One region of the Brevibacillus aydinogluensis genome, then DNA from elsewhere that is predicted to be linked to it. Evidence: riboswitches for the same ligand, from Rfam matches in the RefSeq annotation. Region 1 holds a riboswitch; the other holds the start of a gene.
The links. Region 1 has a riboswitch for glycine ahead of gcvT (glycine cleavage system aminomethyltransferase GcvT). Riboswitches for the same ligand answer to the same signal wherever they lie in the genome.
Positions count from the first base shown of each region.

Region 2: linked by a shared signal. The riboswitch ahead of Q7F15_RS14275 (alanine/glycine:cation symporter family protein) and the one ahead of gcvT (glycine cleavage system aminomethyltransferase GcvT) in region 1 are both predicted to bind glycine.

Region 1 covers NZ_OY569118.1:2,398,156-2,405,875, reverse strand. Annotated here, with positions in the region: gene Q7F15_RS11835 (stalk domain-containing protein) at 1-458, shown strand, start outside; gene Q7F15_RS11830 (shikimate kinase) at 504-1,031, shown strand; gene Q7F15_RS11825 (YqzE family protein) at 1,098-1,259, shown strand; gene Q7F15_RS11820 (YkuS family protein) at 1,283-1,537, shown strand; gene Q7F15_RS11815 (hypothetical protein) at 1,638-2,516, opposite strand; gene Q7F15_RS11810 (YqhG family protein) at 2,621-3,775, opposite strand; gene Q7F15_RS11805 (DEAD/DEAH box helicase) at 3,842-5,545, opposite strand; glycine riboswitch at 5,765-5,857, shown strand; gene gcvT (glycine cleavage system aminomethyltransferase GcvT) at 6,191-7,294, shown strand; gene gcvPA (aminomethyl-transferring glycine dehydrogenase subunit GcvPA) at 7,333-7,720, shown strand, end outside.
Region 2 covers NZ_OY569118.1:2,894,172-2,901,891, forward strand. Annotated here, with positions in the region: gene Q7F15_RS14260 (FAD-dependent oxidoreductase) at 1-1,138, opposite strand, end outside; gene Q7F15_RS14265 (electron transfer flavoprotein subunit alpha/FixB family protein) at 1,122-2,153, opposite strand; gene Q7F15_RS14270 (electron transfer flavoprotein subunit beta/FixA family protein) at 2,150-2,980, opposite strand; glycine riboswitch at 3,301-3,414, shown strand; gene Q7F15_RS14275 (alanine/glycine:cation symporter family protein) at 3,577-4,941, shown strand; gene Q7F15_RS14280 (HPr family phosphocarrier protein) at 4,969-5,250, opposite strand; gene Q7F15_RS14285 (KDGP aldolase) at 5,285-6,013, opposite strand; gene Q7F15_RS14290 (DgaE family pyridoxal phosphate-dependent ammonia lyase) at 6,024-7,130, opposite strand; gene Q7F15_RS14295 (DUF4310 family protein) at 7,174-7,720, opposite strand, start outside.

The DNA of each region.
Region 1 (7,720 bases):
GTCCGGAGCACCTCGATCAGGCGCTGGGCCAGGTGCTGAAAGGAGAAGCGCGCTACTTCGTCCCCAATGTCCGGACGGAAAACAAGGCGCCCTTGCGTCAGGTGGAGCTGGAACCGTATGTGACGACCATCGTGAACGGGACGAGCTTTTACCCATCCGTTCCAGCGAGGGTGAAAAACGGGACGGTCTACCTCCCGCTGCGCGAAGTGGCGGAACGGATGGGGTATCGCGTCAGTTGGTTGCCGGACAAGCAGGCGACGATGGTGCAGGGCAGAGGGCATCAGGTCGTGCTCAAACAGGGCCAACGCGTTGTTGAACGGGACGGCCAGCGCGTCGATCTGGGGCAGCCGCTGCTGGAAATCGCCGAGAAGACGATGGCGCCGCTCACCTTGTTCAGTCAGGGGCTTGGCGCGCAGGTTTCCTATGACAAAGAGGCAAAGACCGTGACCTTGCAGTGACGTTGCGGACAGTCATCTACGACTACGAAAGGCAGGAGACAGCCGATGACATACGGAAATGTGATTTTCGTCGGATTCATGGGAACAGGGAAAACTACGGTGGGGAGCGCGCTGGCTAAGGATCTGGGCATTCCGCACCGCGATTTGGACGAGGCGATCGCAGAGCGGGAGGGATGCTCGATTCCCGAGCTGTTCGCTACAAAGGGAGAGCAGTACTTTCGGGACGCGGAAAGCGCCATGTTGCGGGAGCTGCTGCAAGAGAAGCCGCAGGTGCTGACCACCGGAGGGGGAGCGGTGCTTCGTCCGGAAAATGTCCGGCTCATGCTGAGTGAGGGAACGGTGATCGCCTTGTCTGCAGCGGAGGAGGAACTGATCCGCCGCCTGGCAGGAGATACCGGCCGTCCGCTCATCGCCGGCGACATGGCGCAACGGGTGCGGAGACTGTTGGACGAGCGGAAAGGGGCGTATGATTTTGCCCCGATTCAAATCGACACAACCGGCAAGGACGTGTCCGATATCGTGGCGGAAATACGCGGAAGGATGGTTGAAAGCGGCCTGATCGGGAGAGACTAGGGGAAGAAAGCGCTCCGCCTTCACGGCAAACGGCGCGGAAACGTGCGTATGAAGGAGGCACGTGTGATGTCGTTTCAGGAGTATTTAAAATACCTGACCCGCTTGTTTGTGCAGTATGTGGAGACCCCGAAGGAAGAGCGGCGGCGGCGAAAACAGCCGCGCGAGGCCTGGTCCACGCGCTGGTTCGGGGCCATCCCGATGTCAATCAAGCTGTTATGGCGCAAATAATCCCAGCCGGATGGAGGTAGCATATGGCGAGAGTGGCAGTGGAACGTTCCCTTACCCATATCCGCAAAATGCTGCGTGACAACGGGTACGACGTGGTGGATCTGGGCAACTGGCAAAACATGGTGGACGCCATCGTGATCACCGGCCAGGATGTCAACGTGCTGAACGACCAGAGCAAAACCATATCCGGTGCTCCGGTCATCAACGCCGCTGGCATGACTCCCCAGGAAGTGTTTCATGCGGTACACACCCGACTGTCGCCCATTGAGCATCGCTGACGGTGCTGACGGGGCAGTTCCCCAATCAGGCGTTGAAACGGACGCGGCGAGCTGATCCCATACAGCACACAGCCGCCCAGACAACAAGCTCTCTGTCGGTTCATTCCGGCAGAGAGCTTGTTTTGTGTGCGCCGGTATCAACAGTATGAAACTGTCCCACTTTCATCGCGTATGCGTAGGGAACGAAGCGCAGCCCCTCGTCCCAGACGCCGACGTATGCCGCGCGGCCGTTCCACAGATGCAGCGACTGCACTGCAAACGGTGCCAGCACATTGGAGTGGTGGAGCGGCACAGTAAGCGTTACCGGGCCGGCGGATGTTTTTTGCCAGAGGTCTGTCCAGGTCAGCTGACGCCTGTTGGACGTGTCGGTCAGCCAGTCAATCCGGTCAAACGGGTCCTGTACTGCACCGGACAGCACGCGGGCAGCAGTGAGGACTTCTTCCGGGCGAACCAGTTCGGCTTCAGACAGCGTGGTGATCACCGGCGGGCCGGCAACAGCGGATGCGGGGTACGTTTCGCCCGTCTTGGCGTCCACCAGTTCCCGCTGCTCTTGACGCGCGACCAGCCAGTGGGAGGCGAATCCGTCATAGACCGGTTCCGCCGCCACTGCGCGCGGGGCAAACGCGTCGTCGAACAAAATGTATTCGCCTACGCCGTATTCCAGCAGCACAAACGTCGGCTGTGTTCCGGAAGCGGGGGATTCGCCCACCACCATGTAACCCACCTGTCTGCCGTCTCGCGTGATGCTGACCAGCCACTGATGTTGGTTGGCACCGAGCGATTGAGCATCGATCCGGGCGTTTTTCCAGTCGCGGAAACTGGGATCCCGCTCGATGATCGTGTTCATCCACTGCTGAACCTGCGTGTGAAAACGCTTGTCCCAATCCGTCTCTTCGGCGTGCGTGACGGCCGGCCACGCGATCGCGAGCGCACAGAGCAGTGCGCATACGGATCGGGTCATTTTACTGGCCACAAGCATGCACCACCTTTTGTACAAGGCTTCTTGGTACCTATTGTAACCAGGTTGACGAAAAAGATTTGTTGCTATCTGTCTCTTTGCGATCGTTTTTTCTCGCACTTCTTTTACAGAATTCGCCTGTTTTTGGCGGGAGGCGCGGACTGGAGGTAAAACAGCCCGCCATTGATAAACTGCACCTCGATGCGAGGCTCGTACTGCCAGCGCAGTTCGTCCATGCGCCGCTGCTTTTCCTCTTCCGGCGTGCTGCTGCGCCACTCTGTCTGGTCGATCTCTTCGCGCGGCGTTTCGGGTATGCCGTTGGCACGCAAAAAGTCCAGGATGCGGCCGCCGCTGCTCTGCGGCTCCTCCCGGGCTGCAGACGGTTCGGTCGCAGGTTGGACGGTGGGCGGTGCAATATGGACAGGGGGAGCCGGGACAGATTGGTTCACCTGAGCAGCTTCTGTCGCCGTCTTCGCCAGAACGTCCGGCAAAGAGACAGCATGTGCTTCACTGCCGCCGCTTTTCCCGCTGTCCGAGGATTCGTCACCATCCGCCGCGCCGCTGTCGCGCTCGCGGCTTTCCGCTTCACGGGAGACCAACTCGGCATAGTACGCTTCCAGAATCTGCAACTCTTCATTGAGCCGCTGCCGCGCTTCCTCTGCCCAGCGTCCGTCCTCTGCGTCCAGCAGGCGGCGGGTCTCCCGTTCGGCAATGGCGGCGGCCTCTGTCAGAGAGAGGCGTCTTTCCAGCGTGTAGCAGTAATCCGGGATGGACGGGGCGAGCGACAGCTGCTGCAGAAACGGGTAAAAGTCGGTTACGATCTGGGGCTGGTGCAGGTTGATCCCGAAATGGAGCAGCATGTCCCGCTTTTTGTCGCAAATAAAGGAGACTTTCCAGTTCAATCCCAGCCAGGGAACGAGCGGGGTGGTGCGCCGGCCGCCCGTTCGGGGGGATGCGGTTTGTTCGTACATGCAGACGAAACTTCCGTGCTTGCGGGCGGATTGAAAGATCTGCTGCAGACGGCCTGCGCCGAGATGGAGGTGCTCCGCTCGCAGTCCCTCCGGCTTCCGCTCGCTGTCAAAGTAAAACGTGAGCACCATGGGCTGGTAGGGTAGATTCATTTTCTCCACCCAGGTCCAGTAAAACGGTCTATTGCCGATATCTTTGTCCACCTCGACCGGCAGCTTTACGGTCAGGTAGTCGGGATGCGTCTCCATAATATGGGCGGAAAAGGCGGCCAGGTAGCGCTCTGTAAATCGGCGTATCTGCTCTTGCTGCATGCATCGTTTCCCTCCCGTCTGACTATAAAATGCTGGCCGGCAGCCGCGGCCAATCACCGGGATCGGTTAGTGTTCCGCCACATCGGGCAGCGCGTCCCGCGACCGGTTTGCCTCCCGGATCGCGCGAATGGCCTGGCTCATGTTGTCCAGCTTGACGGCCATTTCCCTCTCGGAGCGGGAGTCCATGATGATGCTGATGAGATTTTCTTCCAGTGTCTGATTCAGATTGAGCCGCTCCACGATGTCGTCCAATTCACCGATCACCATTTCAAACAGGTCGATTTTTTCATAGAGCAGGTTGAGGATGTGCTGTTCAATGGTGCCGACGGTGGACAGGTTGTAGATGTGGACGTCCCGCTGCTGCCCCAGCCGGTGGACGCGGCCGATCCGCTGTTCCACGCGCATCGGGTTCCAGGGCAGATCGTAGTTGATCACCTGATTGCAGAACTGCAGATTGATCCCTTCGCCGCCCGCCTCGGTGGCGATCAGCACCTGTGCCCGGTTTTGAAACAGGTCGGTCATCCAGTCTTTTTTGCTCCGTTTAAATCCGCCGCGAAACGGCACAGAGGTAATCCCGTGTTCATGCAGGTACTTTTGCAGATAATTCTGCGTCGCCCGGTACTCGGTGAAGATGATCACCTTGTCGTTGATTTCCCGGATCAGTTCCACGGTTTTTGCCGCCTTGGAGTGGGTCTCGATCCGCTTGATCAGCTCCACCAGCTCCATGATCTCGGCTCTTGCCGGGGAGTCCTCCGGGGTGCGCTGGTGCATGTTGTACAGCGTCATGAACGCCGCTTCCCGGCTGGAGCAGACCTCTCGCTGCAAGGTGATCAAGGCGAGCGAGTTGAAGCCGCCCGTCCCGGAGTGATACTGTTCCTTGACAAAGCGGGTGACCCCGTCGTACAGGGCCTTTTCCTCCGGCGACAGCACGATGGGGATGGACCGTACCACGCGGTTGGTAAACTGGATGCCGCCGTCGCTTCGCTTGTTGCGGATCATCACCTTGTCCAGCTCGTGTTTGAGTTGCTCGTTGTTTTTCGCCTGCCGCTTTCCTTCCACGTAGTTGGTGGCAAACGTGCTGGTGTGGCCAAGATGGCCCGGCTTCAGCAGGTTGATCAGGTTGTACAGCTCGTCCATCTCGTTCTGGATCGGCGTGGCAGTGAGGAGCAGGCAGTATTTTTTGCGGATTTCCTTGACGAACTGGTAGTTCCGCGTCCGCTTGTTCTTCAACTTGTGCGCCTCGTCAATAATCAGCATGTCGTAGTCGATGTTCAGCACGTGGCGGCGGTGCGGGTCGCGCTTGGCCGTGTCGATCGAGGCCACCACCACGTCGTACTGCCGCCACATGTACTCTTTTTTCTGCGCGATAGCGGGGATGCCGAACTTCTGGTTCAGCTCCTTGGTCCACTGAATGACCAGGGAGGCGGGGACCAGCACGAGAATCTTCTTGGCCAGGCCGCGGACCATGTACTCCTTCATGATCAGTCCGGCCTCGATCGTTTTGCCCAGCCCCACTTCGTCGGCCAGGATGGCCCGGCCGCGCAGCTCGTTTAACACGCGTTCTGCTGTTTTGAGCTGGTGCGGATAGGGTTTGAGGGAAGGCAGATACTTGAGGCATTGGAGCTGGTCGAACTCGCGCACAAGCATGGCTTCTTCCGCCTCCAGGGCCAGCTGGAACAGTTCCCATTTGTCCCAAGGGCCGTCCTGCCGCATGCGCTCCGTAAGCAAATCAATCCATTTCATGTCAAACGAGACAGGAATATTCGTCATTTTTGCACCTCATTACTAAAGGATGCCATTTATCATATAAGTCATGCGCTAATTGTTAACAATATTTGTCCTCGAGAAAAAATTGTTAACGAAATCGTGAGTTGAATGTCAATTTGCATATTTTCAAAAAAGCACGCTCGTGGTAGGATAAACGTGTAGGTTTGTTGTTTAGTATGGAATCAATTGAAAAAGTTATGTATGGCCCAACATCCAACGCGAATGATAGTAGAAGGGAGAGACTGTCTTTAGACAGCGCCGAAGGAGCAAGCCGGCGACGGTGAATCTCTCAGGCAAAAGTACCTCTACTTGACGCATCTCTGGAGAGAGCTCGACAAGAGCCACCAACGGGGAAACTTGCCAGCTGTGCCGGTTGGCCCGCTTCGGCAAGGTAACTCTCAGGTACCAAGGACAGAGGGGAGACATGGGGGCGCCGTCTTCTTTGGCGTTTTCCGATTCTTCCGCTCTGTCCTTTTTTGCGTTCGTGAACGCGTCCTTATGAACGATCGCTCACGTTCCGGACGCAAGGCGACTCCGGGTTGCTTGGGGCCAATCGGTTTGCGGCAAAGAGCCGGGGCGATCGTCGGAGGCTTTGCCGGCTGTGTTCAGCTTTACAACAAACAGTTCATTCGGTTCAGGAGGTGCCTCATGTCCACTTTGAAACGCACGCCGCTCTTCCCGATTTACGAGAAGTACGGGGCGAAAACCATCGACTTCGGCGGCTGGGAGCTGCCGGTTCAGTTTTCCAGCATCACTCAGGAGCACGAAGCGGTGCGGACGAAGGCAGGATTGTTCGACGTATCCCACATGGGGGAAGTGGAGGTAAAAGGGGAGCGGGCGCTGGAATTCCTGCAGCGCGTGACCACCAACGACGTCTCCAAACTGGTGCCGGGCCAGGCGCAGTACAGCTTGATGTGCTATCCGGACGGCGGAACGGTGGATGATCTGCTGGTGTACAAATTTGCCGACGATCACTACCTGCTGGTGATCAACGCGGCCAACATCGACAAGGACTATGACTGGCTTTCCCAGCATCTGATCGACGGCGTCACGATCGAAAACATTTCTCCGCAAACAGCCCAGATCGCCCTGCAGGGGCCGCTGGCGGAGTCCATCCTGCAGCGGCTGACACCCGTCGACCTGTCGCAGATCGGCTTCTTCCGCTTTGAACGGGATGTGCTGATTGACGGTGTGCCCGCGCTCGTCTCCCGCAGCGGGTACACGGGTGAAGACGGCTTCGAGATTTACCTGGACGCTGCTCACGCCATCCAGGTATGGGAGAAACTACTCGAGACAGGCGCAGCGGACGGCCTGGTGCCGTGCGGACTGGGGGCGCGCGACACGCTCCGCTTCGAGGCAAGGCTGCCGCTCTACGGTCAGGAACTGAGCAAGGATATTACGCCGATCGAGGCTGGTGTCGGATTTGCCGTCAAGGTGGACAAAGACGTGCCGTTTATCGGCCAGGAAGTTTTAAAGGCGCAGAAAGAACAGGGAGCGCCCCGCAAACTGGTCGGGATCGAAATGATCGACCGCGGCATCCCCCGCACGCATTATCCGGTGTTTGTCGACGACCAACAGGTGGGGGAAGTGACAACTGGGACCCAGTCCCCGACGCTGAAAAAGAACGTTGGGTTGGCTTTGGTCAAAGCGGAATTCGCTGCCATCGGCACGAAGCTGGATGTGGAGATACGCGGCAAACGCCTCAAGGCGGAAGTCGTGGCCACGCCCTTCTACAAACGGCCGAAAAACTGACGTAAGAATCGCAAGCGTGGAAAAGGAGGACCTCGCACGTGAAATACCGTTACCTGCCGCAGACTGATCAGGACAAGCGCGAAATGATGGAAGCGCTGGGCATTTCCAGCGTGGATGAACTGTTTGCCGACATCCCGGAAGAGGTGCGTTTCAAAGGGAATCTGAACATCCCGGAAGCGCTCTCTGAACCGGAACTGGTCCGCTACTTCCAAGGGCTGTCCAGCAAGAACGTCAACTTCAGCACCCACGTCAACTTCCTGGGTGCCGGCGTGTACGAGCATTACATCCCCAGCGTCGTCAACCACATGCTGCTGCGCGGCGAGTTTTTCACCGCCTACACGCCATACCAGCCGGAGATCAGCCAGGGGGAGCTGCAGGCCATCTTTGAATATCAGACGATGGTGTGCGAGCTGACCGGGATGGAGG
Region 2 (7,720 bases), 500 kb from region 1:
ATCGCTCGAAATACTGGGGAGAACGTTCAAAGTGATGCGTGGCGTCCTGATACTTTTTCAGGTCCTGGCCAATGAAGCTGTCCAACAGTCTTTTGCGGTACGTATCCAGCGTCTTTTCGGAAAAGTCTCCCGCCGCTTTGGCCTCCAGGATTGCTTCCGCCGCCAGCACACCCGAGGTCATCGCCATGTTGGAGCCCTCGCGGTGGATCGCATTGACCAGTTGGGCTGCGTCCCCTACCACCAGTACGCCGTTACCGACGATCTTGGGCATGGAGCGGTAGCCGCCCTCCGGGATGAGATGGGCCAGGTACTCCTGCTGTTCGCTGCCCTGGATGTAGGGGCGGATCATCGGGTGATTCTTGACGTAGTCCAGCAGTGCATAGGGTTTGATCTTATGCTTGATCAGACCGGACAGCATTGCTCCCACGCCGATGTTGAGGCTGTCCTTGTTGGTGTACAGCCAGGCGGTGCCGAGAATGCCTTTGGTCGAGTCGCCGAAGATTTCGATCGTACAGCCCTGATCCCCTTCCAGATTAAAGCGGTCCTCGATGATCTTGCGGTCCAGCTTGAGCACTTCCATGACAGCGAGGGCCACTTCGTCAGGCCGAAACTCCTTGTGGAAGCCGAGCGACTTGGCCAAGAGCGAGTTCACCCCGTCGGCCAACACTACCACGTCAGCGAACACCTCTCCGTCCGGCCGGTCGGTGCGTACTCCCACCACCTTGCCGTCTTCCACGATGCACTCCCGCACGACCGTTTCGTTTACCAGCAGGGCCCCCTGCTGCACTGCCTTGTCGGCAAACCACTGGTCAAACTTGGCGCGCAGCACGGTGAAGTTGTTGTACGGCTCCTTCGCCCACTCCAACCCCTTGTAGCTGAATGTCAGCGCCGATTGTTCATCCAGCATCATGAAGCGCTGCTCCACGATCGGCCGCTCCACCGGCGCTTCCTTGTAAAAGCCGGGGATGATGTCCTCCATCATTTTGCGGTAGAGCACTCCACCCATGACGTTTTTGGAGCCGGGATATTCGCCCCGCTCCAGAAGCAGGACGTTGACACCGGCCTTCGCCAGCGTGTAGGCGCACGCCGTGCCCGCCGGTCCGGCCCCGACGACGATTGCATCAAACTTTTCCGCCATACTGCACCTCCTTGTCCGATTCCGCCTGAAGCGCCTCGATCAAGAGCGGGACGATTTCAAACGCGTCACCGACGAGGCCGTAGTGGCACGCCTGAAAGATCGGCGCGTCCGGGTCCTTGTTGATCGCGATGATCAATCCGGAGTTCTGCATCCCGACCAGGTGCTGAATCGCTCCGGAAATGCCAATGGCAAAGTAGATTTTCGGCGTCACCGTCACCCCGGTCTGCCCCACCTGATGCTGGTGGTCGATCCATCCCGCCTCGACGGCATCCCGGCTGGCCCCGACCGTCGCGCCGATTGCCTCGGCGAAGCGGTGGATCAGTTGGAAGCCCTCCTTGCTGCCCATCCCCTTGCCGCCGGCGACGATGATGTCCGCCTCGTCCAGCCGCACTCTCCTGCTGGTTTCGCGGACGATCTTCAGCACTTTGGTGCGGATCTCTTCCTCTCGCAGGGGAATCCGCTCCTCCACAATCTGGCCTGTACGATTGGGATCGGGCGGCAGTGCCTTCATCACCTTGGGCCGGACGGTGGCCATCTGCGGCCGATGCTTTTTGCACAGGATAGTCGCCATGATGTTGCCGCCGAACGCCGGACGGCTGGCTTCCAGCAGGCCCGTTTCTTGATCCACGTCAAGCATCGTGGTATCGGCGGTCAGCCCCGTCTCCAGATCGGTCGCCACGGCGCTGGCCAAATCCTTGCCGGTCGACGTGGCTCCGTAGAGCAGGATTTCCGGTTTGTGCTTCTGCACGCATGCGATCACGGCACGCATGTAGGACTCGGTCCGGTAGTAGTGAAAAATCGGGTCATCGTAGAGATAGACGACGTCCGCTCCGTACTGGAAGGCGACCGTCGCCAGTTCACGCACCTGGTCGCCGATCAGCAAGCCGGAAAGCGGCACACCCCGCTTGTCAGCCAGCTTTCGCCCCGCCCCCAGCAGCTCCAGCGACACCGGTGCGATCCGGCCGTCCTGCTGTTCCAAAAACACCCAGACCCCGCGGTACTCCTCCAGGTTCATGCCCGTCCCTCCTTTGCGCGAAACAAATCCTTCTTCTCCGCCAGGATTTCCATCAGCCGGTTCACCTGCTCGCGCGGGCTGCCCTGCAGCTTTTCGCCCCCCTTGGGTTTCTCCGGCGGCCACACCTTGGCGACGATCGTGGGTGAACCTTTCAGCCCCAGCAGGCTCCGATCCACGTCCTCCAGGTCGTTGACGGACCAGATGACGGGCTGGTAGCGGGCGGCGCGTAGCATGTTGGGAAGCGGAGAGTACGGCACCTCGTTGATCTCCTTTTCCACGGAGAACAGACAAGGCAGCGTGGACTGGACCACTTCGTACCCGTCCTCCAGCTTGCGGTGGACGATGGCGTATCCCTTCTCCTTGTTGATCTCCACCACCTTTTTCACATTGGTCAGCGGCGGTATGTCGAGCCGTCTGGCGATGCCCGGCCCCACCTGCCCGGTGTCGCCGTCGATCGTCATCTTGCCGCAGATGATCAGATCGATCGGCTTCTGCTTGGCGATTTTCTCCAGCGCCTTGGTCAGCGCATAGCTGGTGGCCAGCGTGTCCGCCCCGGCGAATGCCCGGTCGGTAATCATGTAGCCCTCGTCCGCACCGATCTCGATGCACTTGCGGATCGCCTTGACGGCCGGCGGCGGTCCCATTGTCAGCACGGAGACAGTGCCGCCGTAGCGCTGCTTCAGCCGGACCGCCTCTTCCACGGCGTGGGCGTCATACGGGTTGAGAATGGCTGGAGCGCTGGATCGGTCCATCGTGTTCGTCTTCGGGTTCATCTTGATAACCTTCGTGTCCGGCACCTGTTTGATACAGGCGACGATATGCAGCATGCACAAATCCCTCCTCGCTGCCAGCTGCGGTCTTCAGCGAAGTCCCGCACGGGTTGTCTCTTTTTTAGGCGCATCTTGGGCAGCGTGTTGTTCATTGTTATAACGTATTGCGGGGAGCTGTCACTTAGACCTGGAATATGGGACACGTTCGAAACATTTCACAAGATTGACAGAAGTTTAATTTAGCTATATATTTTTTCTGTCAAATTGCATATGAGATCGGATGAACCATTCAGGAAAAGATCGGAAACGATCTACCGACGGGGCAAGGGAGCACATCCCGAAACTCTCAGGTCTTGGCAACAAGTGAAACTGAATGGGGACGAACCTCTGGAGAGACCCCCTACCCGCATCGGCGAGGGGCACGGGCACCGAAGGAGCAAATTCGCAGCAATGCGAATGAATCTCTCAGGTAAAAGGACAGAGCGAACGACAGCTGCAAAACGACCGGAATGGCGCTAGGGGCTTATTGCTCCCCTGATTCCCCATGAACGGGCCGTTTTGCGTGTCCATGCCCGCTCCAGAAACATTTCATCCGCGATGAAATGTTTTTTCTTTTGTACGCAGATTTGTACGACAAACAAGGAGGAAACGACATGGACAAGCTGCTGCATTGGCTGGATGTAATCAACGGTTACGTATGGGGACTGCCCACGCTGGTGCTGTTGGTGGGCACGGGCGTAATGCTGACAGTGAGGTTGAGAGGATTGCAGTTCCGCAAACTGTGGTATGCCTTGAGGCTGGCCTTTGGCCGGCAGGAGAGCGGCTCGCCTGGGGATATCAACCACTTTCAGGCGCTGATGACAGCGCTGGCCGCCACCATCGGGATGGGCAACATCGCAGGTGTCGCCACTGCCGTCGCCACGGGTGGTCCCGGCGCCATCTTCTGGATGTGGGTTACTGCCCTGTTCGGCATGGCCACCAAGTATGCCGAAGCCATTTTGGCGGTCACCTACCGGATTCGCGAAGCGGACGGCCGCTATTCCGGCGGCCCGATGTACTACCTCGAACGGGGATTGAAGCAAAAATGGCTGGCTGTGCTCTTTGCCTTGTTTGGCACGCTGGCTTCGTTTGGGATCGGCAACATGGTGCAGGCCCACTCGGTGGCGGACGCGCTGCATTTGAACTTCGCCGTTCCCCCGCTCGCGTCCGGCGTGGCCCTGGCGCTGTTCACCGCGTTCGTGGTGCTGGGCGGCGTGCGCAAGATCGGCCAGGTGACCAGTGTTCTCGTGCCGTTCATGGCCCTGTTTTACATCGCCGCCGGCATTTGCGTCGTCCTGTTCCACCTGGACCGGGTGCCGCAGGCGGTATCCATCATTCTCGAAGGGGCCTTCAACGGGACGGCGGCCACGGGCGGCTTTTTGGGGGCCACGGTGGCGATGGCGATTCAAAAAGGAGTGGCCCGCGGCGTCTTTTCCAATGAGGCGGGGCTGGGCAGCGCTCCGATCGCGGCCGCTGCCGCCAAGACCGACACGCCGGCCAAGCAGGCGCTGGTCTCGATGACAGGCACCTTTCTCGACACCATCATCGTCTGTACGATTACCGGACTGGCCCTGGTGACGACCGGCGCATGGGAAACGGGCAAATCAGGAGTGGAGGCGACGACCTACGCATTCCAGACCGTATTTGGCCCGGCCGGCAGCTACGTGCTGGCCGTTGCCGTGATCCTGTTTGCCTACTCCACCATTCTCGGATGGGCCTACTACGGCGAAAAGTGCTTCGAATACCTGGCGGGCAAGGATTCCGGCCGTTACTTCCGCCTCGTCTTTGTGGCGATGGTGAGCGTCGGTGCAACGCTGAAGCTGGACCTCGTCTGGACGCTGTCTGACATTATGAACGGGCTGATGGCTGTGCCCAATTTGATCGGCCTGATCGGTCTCTCCGGCGTCGTCGTGGCGGAAACGAGGCGCTTTTGGGAACAGGAAGCAGCCTGCACCGCGAAACGAAAGCTGGCTGGCTGACACGCTTTGCCTGTTACCTGATCTCGTTTACGAATGAGCGCCTGGCTGCTGCTCGACCGCCATCGTCAGCAGCTTTTCCAACGCCTCCAGCGCCCGCTGCTCGTCAGGCCCGTCAGCGGTCAGGGACACCTGCTCACCCTGGGCAACGGTCAGCGACATGATGCTGATGATGCTTTTTCCGTTTGCCGTCTTCCCGCCTTTGCGCAGACCGATGTCACTGGCAAAAACGGAAGCCGTTTGCACAAATGCGGACGCCGGTCGGGCATGCAGCCCTTGGGGAAGGGTGACAATCACTTGTTTTTCCAACATGAAACATTCCACTCCCAATCTCTCTTTGCAAGTGTTACACCTGCGGCAGGGCGGCGATCAGTTCTTTCACCTGGTCCGTCCTGGTCAGCCCGGTCGCCTTGTCGACGATGGAGGTATAGATGTGCGGAATCACGTGTTGGACCCCCTCCTCCAGGCAGGTTTCCACCACACGCCGGATGGAGGATGCGTCGATGCCTCCAGTCGGTTCGAATACGGACAGACCGCAGCGCACTGCCGCGCGAGCCATCGCCCGCAGTTCGTCGAGGCGTTGGCATCCGTTCACCGGGTAAAATTTGACTGAATGCACGCCGATCTCCGCCAGCATCGCCGCAGCCGCCTCGCAGGAGACGGTCTCCTGCCAGGTCCCACTTACGGGGCCGGTCGATATGATGACCCGCCCCGGTGTGCCGCTGGGGGCGATCAGCGCGTTAACAATTGTATCGCTGCTCCCTGCCTGCTGCAGGCAGCCCAGTGTGTAGCCGGCGGCGGGAAACACCTGGTTGACATGGGCCGGTTTTGTCCGTGCGGCCACCTCAGCCACCTTGTTCCACTGGGTCGGGTCGCCGGCCCCCAAACCCACGGAAACGGGCACGCCGGCGCGCTGGAACGACTCTACGGCGGCAGCGGCGGCATCAACGTCAGGGTACGCTTTTACCATCACGCCGATAAGCACCCGGCCCTCGGTCGCTTCCAAAATCCCCCTGGCGTTTTCCACGTGTTTGGCAAGAACATTGAGTCGGATGGTTGGCTTGTTCGTTGACATGGGTGCTCCCTCACTTTCTGTTGCTCCAAATCTCCCGGAGGCGGGCTGCAATGATCGCTTCCTGTCCGGGGCGCAGCGGTCTCGGGTCAAAGGCAATCACGCCCGTGTTGGCGTAGTGATTGCGGGTGAAAATGGCCGGGTCGCCCGCTTCCAGGAGGCGAATCAGCTCATGGGCTGTCATCCCTGCCGTCCGCTCGTCCACTTTTACCTGCGCACGGTAGATGGCGCGCCCCGCTTCGTCCTGCACCACGGCGGCATGGAGTCCCGGCAGTTCGTTGATTGCCGCGACGAGCCGTTCGACCAGCTGAAGCTGCTCTCCGGCGTCCTTGCTGGCCAATTCGTACCGCTCAAGAGCTGCCAGCAGGCCAACGATCGCCTCCTTACCTACCTTCATCGCCCGGCCGATGCCTTTGTACTGGGCGCGGCAGGCTTCCATCAGTTCGGCTTTGCCGCAGACAAACCCGGAGGTGGGCCCACCGATTGCCTTTCCGCCGCTGTAAATGACCGCATCCGCTCCCTTGGCGATGTACAGCCGGAGGTCTTCCTCCGCGGCGGCGTCCACGATAACGGGAAGTCCGTACTCCCTGCCAAGGGCGATCATCGTCTCCAGCGGCTGCATCCCTTTCTGCACGGCGTGGTGGGACTTGACGTACAGCAGCGCCCCCGTGCGTTCGCCGATCGCTTCGCGCAGGTGCGCTTCCTCCACGTGGTTGGCGTGACCCGCTTCCACCACCTTCCCGCCGCCGAGGGCAATCATCTGCCGTACCGATGCCCCGAAGTGGACGGCATGCCCTTTTTGAATCACGATCTCGTTGCGCAGCCCCTCCGAGTCCGGCAGCTGTTCGATCAGACGCAAATTGCGGCCGGCGATGACGGCGGCGACGGCAATGGCGATGCCCGCAGCCGCACCGGATGTCGGACACCCGTCTTCTGCTCCCGTCACATCGGCGATTTTTTTGCCGGCCGCTTTCAACAGCTCGGCGATCTCCGCGTAGTCCATGGCTGCCTCGCCCATCGCCTGGGCGACAGCGGGATGGACGGCGCTGGCTCCGAGCGCCGTCATTTTGCCGCTGGCGTTGATTACCTGTCTAAGACCGTATGATTGGTAGATGCCCATTTGGTTGCAGCATCCTCCTTCCCGGTGTGTTGGGCCAAAGGCGTCACTGCGGCGGGATGGGGAACATCGCTCCCAAAATCATCGCGCCGATGATCGCCCCGCCGGCAATCGGTTTTTTGAAGTAGTAGAAAACGGCTGCCCCGATGGTGGCACCGATGCCAACCGGTATGGACGCCATGATCGCAGAAATGACGATCAGCGGACCGAGATAGCGTCCGGCTGCGTTGCCCGCTCCCATCATCACGTCAGCGCCAAACGTGGACTTGGCCACGTTGATCGTAAACGTGCGGATCAGGACGATCACCGCGCCGATGATCAGTCCCAGCAGCGCTCCCGTTACCAGTGCCAGCGGGAACGAAAGCAGCGGGGCCGTCATGCCCGCGCTGAGCATCAGCGCCGGAACGCCGATGCCAATGCCCGTCTGCAGCGAACCGCCGATGTCCAGGATGCCGACCAGCGGCCCTTCCAGGACGCGGGCAAACAGGAAGCTGGCGCCAAACGCAGCTGCCGCTCCATACCCGCCGCCTTTTATCCCCGCTTCCAGCATGGCGACGATGGCGATGTCGTTGAAAGCTCCAATGTGATACACA